DNA from 2 places in the Stutzerimonas sp. NM35 genome. Region 1 is predicted to be linked to the other one. Evidence: predicted binding sites of a transcription regulator. Region 1 holds the regulator's gene; the other holds the start of a gene.

What was found. The regulator LexA, encoded in region 1, represses DNA repair genes until DNA is damaged. The targets are predictions, from matches to a motif close to CTGTNTNNNNANACAG.
Region 2: a site for LexA is predicted at 1,567-1,582, ahead of imuA (translesion DNA synthesis-associated protein ImuA). Genes of this name have one in related genera too.

What each region holds. Positions count from the first base shown of each region.
Region 1 covers NZ_CM137728.1:851,192-854,601, reverse strand. Annotated here, with positions in the region: gene nagZ (beta-N-acetylhexosaminidase) at 1-54, opposite strand, end outside; gene ACYCFC_RS04105 (L,D-transpeptidase family protein) at 71-595, opposite strand; gene ACYCFC_RS04100 (TetR/AcrR family transcriptional regulator) at 663-1,370, opposite strand; gene lexA (transcriptional repressor LexA) at 1,561-2,169, shown strand; gene sulA (SOS-induced cell division inhibitor SulA) at 2,180-2,656, shown strand; gene ACYCFC_RS04085 (hypothetical protein) at 2,730-2,963, opposite strand; gene ACYCFC_RS04080 (DMT family transporter) at 3,332-3,410, shown strand, end outside.
Region 2 covers NZ_CM137728.1:688,672-692,081, forward strand. Annotated here, with positions in the region: gene ACYCFC_RS03325 (Y-family DNA polymerase) at 1-914, opposite strand, end outside; gene imuA (translesion DNA synthesis-associated protein ImuA) at 922-1,548, opposite strand; gene ACYCFC_RS03335 (GTPase) at 1,875-2,672, opposite strand; gene ACYCFC_RS03340 (DUF5983 family protein) at 2,952-3,410, opposite strand, start outside.

The DNA of each region.
Region 1 (3,410 bases):
ATCCTCGGCAGTCAGCCAGGTGCCGGCGATGTCCAGCATCAATGAGCCTTGCATGATAGTGAGCAGATCCTTAATTGAGTGTGGCGCCTGACCAGCTCGGGCAGGCTTCTTCCCCTATCTGTACCGCGCAGCCCGCCGGCACCAGGGGGAAAAGATCGAGCAGGTCGGCATTGCGCAGCCTGATGCAGCCATGGGAAAGCGGTACGCCCATGGGCTCCGTATCGGGCGTGCCATGCAGATAGATGTAGCGACGAAAGGTATCGACCGCGCCCAGACGGTTGTAGCCGGGTTCGCAGCCACTGAGCCAGAGAATGCGGGTCAGGATCCAGTCGCGGCCCGGAAATTGCGCATGCAGCTCGGGGCTCCAGACCTCACCGGTCCAGCGCCGCCCGCGCAGCACGGCGCCAACAGGCAGGCCGTCACCAATCCGCGCACGTACCTGGTGACGACCGCGCGGCGTGCAACCGGAACCGTTGGGTTCACCCGCGCCATTCAACGCAGTGGATACGGGCAAGCGGACGCGCAGCCTGCCGGCGCTGAAGCCGTAGAGCATCTGGTCGGCGATGGAGATATGCAGCAGATCGAGATCGGACATGGCCGCTAGCTTACCGGTCAATCCGTGATCGCGCATCCGGACAGGCTGTTGAAAGCGCTGGCGAGATTCACCCCTTGGGCGTCATCGCCAGGGCATTGCGCCGCACAATGGGATGCGCCTGGGCCAGAGTCGAATCGTCCACGCCCGAGTCGGCACGCATACCCGCTGCCAGGAACGGCACCATCATCCGCATGACCTGTTCGATGGAAGTCCTCGCCCCGAAATCGTTTTCGGCGATGGCGCGCAACGCCTTGATGCCGGACATGCTGAAGGCCGCCGCACCCAGCATGAAATGCACACGCCAGAAGAGTTCGATCGGCGGTATCGAAGGCGCCGCTTCATGCACCCGCAGCATATAGCGCCGGAACACCTTGCCGTACATATCATCCAGATAGCGGCGCAGGTGGCCCTGGCTCTGGCTGAACGACAGGCCCAGCAGACGCATGAAGATCGACAGATCGTCGCCGCTGCGCGGCTTCACCGCCAGCGCCTGCTCAACGAGGATTTCCAGCAGCTCTTCGAGGCTTTCCTTGCGGTCTGACTGTGCTTCGCGCCTGTCCAACTCACGTTCGAGGCTGACACAGAAAGGGCCGAGAAAACGGGAGAAGACCGCCTGGATAAGCGCCTTCTTGGAGCCGAAGTGATAGTTGACCGCCGCCAGATTGACTCCAGCCTTGCTGGTGATCAGGCGAAGCGAAGTCTCGGCGAAGCCCTTTTCCGCAAACAGCTGTTCCGCTGCATCAAGAATCCGCTCCACTGTTTCCGACTGCGCCATGCCCCCTCCAAAACGACAAACACGTGTTTGAAACTTACGTTTCACGCGAGAACAAGTCAACCGCGACCATCTGCCCATCATACGCAACAGGCTCTCGCCCGGGGCTTGCCGCCGATGATCGAAACAACGATTGCCAAGCCACCGACACTGTATATAATCCCAGTCACTGTATAAAAGAACAGAGACCGCCATGATCAAGCTGACCCCTCGCCAGTCGGAAATCCTTGCCTTCATCAAGCGCTGCCTGGAAGAAAACGGCTACCCGCCGACGCGTGCGGAGATCGCTCAGGAACTGGGTTTCAAATCCCCCAACGCCGCCGAGGAGCATCTGAAAGCGCTGAGAAACAAAGGTGCTATCGAAATGACGCCCGGCGCATCGCGCGGGATACGTATTCCCGGCTTCGAACCCGCCGCCGATGAAAGCGGCCTGCCGATCATTGGCCGTGTCGCCGCCGGGGCACCCATCCTGGCCCAGCAACATATAGAAGAGTCCTGCCAGATCAACCCCACGTTCTTCCATCCCCCTGCCGATTATCTGCTGCGGGTACATGGCATGAGCATGAAGGATGTCGGCATTTTCGATGGCGATCTGCTCGCCGTCCACACTGCCCGTGAAGCACGCAACGGGCAGATCGTCGTGGCCCGCATCGACGATGAAGTGACGGTAAAGCGCTTCAAGCGCGAGGGGAAGAAGGTCTGGCTGCTGGCGGAAAATCCCGAGTTCGCCCCTATCGAAGTCGATCTGGAACAACAGGAACTGGTTATCGAAGGCTTGAGCGTCGGCGTCATTCGCCGCTAAGGAGAGGTCCATGCAGTACCAAACCACCGCCAGTAAACCACCACAGCTTTCCCTGTTCGAAGGGCTCATCGCTCACAGCCTGACGCCTTTCGCGAACATCACGCGCGTCCCGACACAGACTGCTGAGGAGCGTCTCAGCGAAATGACCCTGAGCGGCAGCGACGGCCATTGCCGCCTGTTGCTCGCGCCCATTTTGCGTGAACTCAGCGAAGCGGCGGATACCCGCTGGCTGACACTGATCGCACCACCGACCTCGCTCTCCCAGAGCTGGCTGCGGGAAAGCAGCCTCAATCGCGACCGCATCCTGCTGCTGCCGGCCCGCGAGACCCAGGACACGCTGGAACTGGCCTGCAAGGCATTGATGTCAGGCTGCAGCCATACGGTGATCACCTGGTTCCCTCGCATCGACCGGGCCAGCCGACTGAGACTGCGCGCCGCCGCCGAGCTTGGGCGCACGCAAAGCCTGAACATACGCTTGGGCAACTGAAACGCGCGGCACATGGATGTGCCTTTCCCCCGCAGAATCCGTCCTTCCAGCAATCACGCTCGCGCCACGGCAATCAATGCAGTACGTGCGCAACCTCTTCCTGCACGAACTCTCCTTCCGCCATCTGCCCGGCCATTTGCACACCTACGCTGAACATCGCCTTGGCGATTTCGACGTGCTGCCCTTGCAGAAACACCTTCGCGTCGTCGGAGAAATCCAGCGTGACCAGCACCCCTTCGTCCTCCGCACGACGCAGCACTATGCTGCCGTCGGGTAGCTCGACGATTTCCAGAAAAGACGTTGGCATGAGTCTGCTCCCCGTGAAAGGCGCGCATTGTAGCAGCCGACCAGCCAGCCGGCAGCCCTCTGGTCGAACGAGCCAGGGCAATCGCGCTATGCGCTCAAAAAGCCGAAAACAGCGCTGGAAAGCTGGAGGCTGAACGACAAGCGATCCAGGTTCGAGCGCACATGGCGTTTTTTTTCGTCCAGCCTCCAGCGCTTTTATCGAACGACCATCGCAGAATGACGCCATAGCGCGATCGCCCTGTCGAACGAGCCGGGAAGGCTCAGCTTCGTCGGGGGATGCGCTGCAGCCTGATCGCGCATAGCATGGGCAAACATGACAACAGACCCGACCTTCAGCCGGGCGATCTTCGACAAAGGGAACTTGCCCGCGTGACCACCAGAACCCTGCTACTCACCGCCTTGGCCATGCTCGCTTTCGCTGGCAACTCGCTGCTCTGCCGCGTTGCGC
Region 2 (3,410 bases), 160 kb from region 1:
ATGCTGGCGTCTCGCTCGGCTCTCAAGAGCCCGACCTGCACCTGGCTGTCGGCCATGGCGCGATGCTCCAGATGCAGGACAAAGCGCTGCACGCCGCTGTCGCGTCCGGCCAGGTAAGCGGCGAGGTCCGCCGTCAGCCGACGCAGGGGAAACAGCAGCGCCTGATGCGATTTGACATCAAAGTTCAGCTCGATGCGCTGCTCGAACACATCGGGCGGGCGGTGGAAGTCCAGGGCCAGCGGGCGGATGCCGAGCAGACGATCCAGCTGCACCAGGACCTCGGCGGGGAATCGCCGACTCAGGCTGTCGCGGGGCTGAGCGAGTATTCGCGCCAGATTGCGCAAACCCATGCGAGAAAAGGCCGTGGCTGCCTCGCGGGAAAATCCCAGATGTTGCACGGGCAGCCGATCAAGGGCCTGGCGCAGTGCGTCAGCATCGGTGATTACCAGGCCATTATGAACGTTGGCCAGTATCCGCGCAGCGGCGGGATTGGGCGCGACGGTAATGCGATGGCGAAAGCCCAGTGCGCTGAGCTCCTCGCGCAGTCGTGCCTCAAAACGCGGCCAAGGGCCGAACAGGCTGAGGCATGAGTGCACCTCCATCAGCAAACAGCGCGGGTAGTGCAGGCTGACTTGAGAGCTGAAACCGTAGGCACAGGCGGCGAGCAACTGCTGCCAGTGCTCGATTTCAACCGGATTGTAGTCTGCAGTAGCGAAGTCCTGGCTCAAGGCTTGGGCGGCGATCAGGGACTGGCCGGGGCGGAGCCCGATCGCCCGCGCCGCTGGATTGACTGCCTGCAGTACGCGCCGCTGCGCAGGTCCGGCGAGCAATGCCAGTGGTGAATCGGCATCGGCACGGTGACGCAGTACACCATCCATGGCCAGTTGCGGGAACAGGATGCAGGCCCAGAGCATTGCCACCTCAATGCCCGCCGCCGGCTACAAGCGCGGGTGTTGCGATGGGCCGTGCCGGAGCCAGGCCGCCACGGCACTTAAGAATGCGCAGCTCGCGGGCATCGAGGGTCAGGCGCAAGGCTGCGGGTGAGGCGTTCACGGCCTCGTCCAGAGGGCGGTAGGCAAAGGCCAGCGTTTTCCCCGTTTCGGCAGCCACCTGCAGGCGACGCAGAGCACGGTCGTCCGCCTGCATTGGCCAGCACACCACCGCACCACAACTGCCGGAACGCAGGCATTGCTCGGTGGCCCACAGCGCATCACGACCCGTCGCCCGGACGATCATCAACTGGCGCAGGTCGACGCCAGCAGCGAGCCACGCCTGAGGGCAGGGGATATGGGGAGTCCCTACCAGCACCACCCGTTCACCGGCTGAGGTCAAGCGTGCCAGCGTCGGCCACAGCAGGCGCAGCTCACCAATGCCGCTGGTGGCAACAAGAATCTCGCTCAGCGCCGAGCCCGGCCAACCGCCACCCGGCAAGGCTGAGTCCAATTCGGTGTGCCCGGTCGATTGGGTAGAAGAGGGGGAGCTGATTGCCTGGCCGCGCCAGACATGCCGCGAATCGAGCAGGCGGTCGAGAGCGACCACGGCAGACATAGGAAGATTCTTATTTAGCTGTATGGATGAACAGTATCCGGTTCGGCTCTGTGTTCGGTCAAGCCGAATCATGTGTGCTTGCGATCAGCGGGTCGCCCGCTTGGGTATCCGATCTTGAATGGGTCGCGTATGTGGACGTCTCCTGAGGCAGGCCAGCGTCAGCCAGCGTCGGCCTGGAGACGGGAAATGCGCAAAAGGGCGTTGCGAAAAGAAGAAGCCCCCGCGTACGGGGGCTTTGGGGGAGGACAGTTGCCATCTGGTGCTGGCGTGAGGAACAGGTGTGTGGCGGTGGCGGACAACTCCAGATCGTCTTCGAAGCGGGGCAGTCAGTGCCGACTTGGCTTACTTGCCGACAGACACTGCACGCGGATGTGCCGCCAACTACCATCGTCGATCAGATGCTCCAGCATTTCCCCGAGCGAGTCGAAGAACACTTGATCGATACGTTCGACGAGTACCCCGTCGCGTTTCAGCTCGATCACATAGAGATCATCGGCACGGTCATACAGCACGGTGACCCGACCTTGGAACTTGACTGTCGCAACGGTGAAGCTGATTGCCGGAGGCGTTTTGATGATGTCGTCGGGTAGTGGATCGACGACGGAGAAGTCCCGTGCTCCGGCATCCACCAGCAGATGGGTTATGTGACGGAACCCGTCGGGAGCGAGCAACTGTTCAAGCTGGTTGATGAGTTCCTGCAACTCTGGGCAGCGTGGCTGCGGAAGCGGTAGCTTGGCTGGTGCCGAACCGAGGATGTGCGTTTGCACCGTAAAGGGCGTGCCGTCTGCAGCGTGCTCGGTGCGTTCCTCCGGTGTGTCTGCGCGCAGGCCGTCGAAACGGCGTCGGGCATATGGCTGGATCTGCACCTTGGTGCCCTCATCAGGCACTTCGGTCACCAACTCGCGATCAAGCACGGCAAATTCGGCACGACCGGTTTTTACAACGATGGCCTCGCCGGTGTCGGCGATTACCTTGCCCTCGAAGGGTTTGGGATCGATGTGGAAACCCAACACCGAAACCTTGGGTTGCCCGTCGAAGATGCTGAATTTGAACCTGCGGATATTGCGGGGAACATGGCCGGCGACCAGAACGGGCATTTGTGCGCGGATGGCTTGGGTATCCATTGGAGACTCCTTGGTGAAAACAAGGGACTCCTGCCCGCAAGGGAAGATGTCCCTTTTGGGTTGGGTGGATGGCGCGATATGCACCGGAGCGACAGAGAAACCAGTGCGATGAACCGCACCCGCAGCCTTGAAGGTCTCGACTGCCTGGGATGTTGCCGGCAACGCCAGCGAACATGAGGCCAGCGTGGAGTACGCTTCGGTGTCAGTCGTCCGGGAATCGGTAACGCGCCACTACCGTGTTCCAAAAAGAAGAAGAGCCCCGCGTGGGGCTCGAAAGGGCTATTCGCCGTAGAGTTTCAGTCCATCCAGCTCCGGTGCGTCGGCATCGAACACGAGCAATCGCACATCGGCTAGCGCAGCAAGGTACAGAACCTCGACGAGGGACTCCGGCACGCCCTTGCTCAGGTGTTCCTGCCACAGCTGCTCGGTGGAAATGCCTTCGACGTATTCCAGGTTGGTGTTCGTCCAAGGCGTGGCGATCAGCTTTACGCCAATTGCGTGGCTGCATGGTATGCGAAAGGCGACAAACAGGAGTCCAGTTGGCGTGGTGATGTCTGCCAGACCTTCCAGGTAGCGATTCGCATCCTGCGTGATATGCGCGGTACTGATCTCCCAGCAGCGACTGTAGTGACCGGTCTCGAAGCGAAACCGCTGCACGACTTCACGCGCGGCCTCTTCGGAGTAGGTATCACCGATATGGACAGGTTGGCCAAAGTCGTCGCCGTGGACGGCATAGAC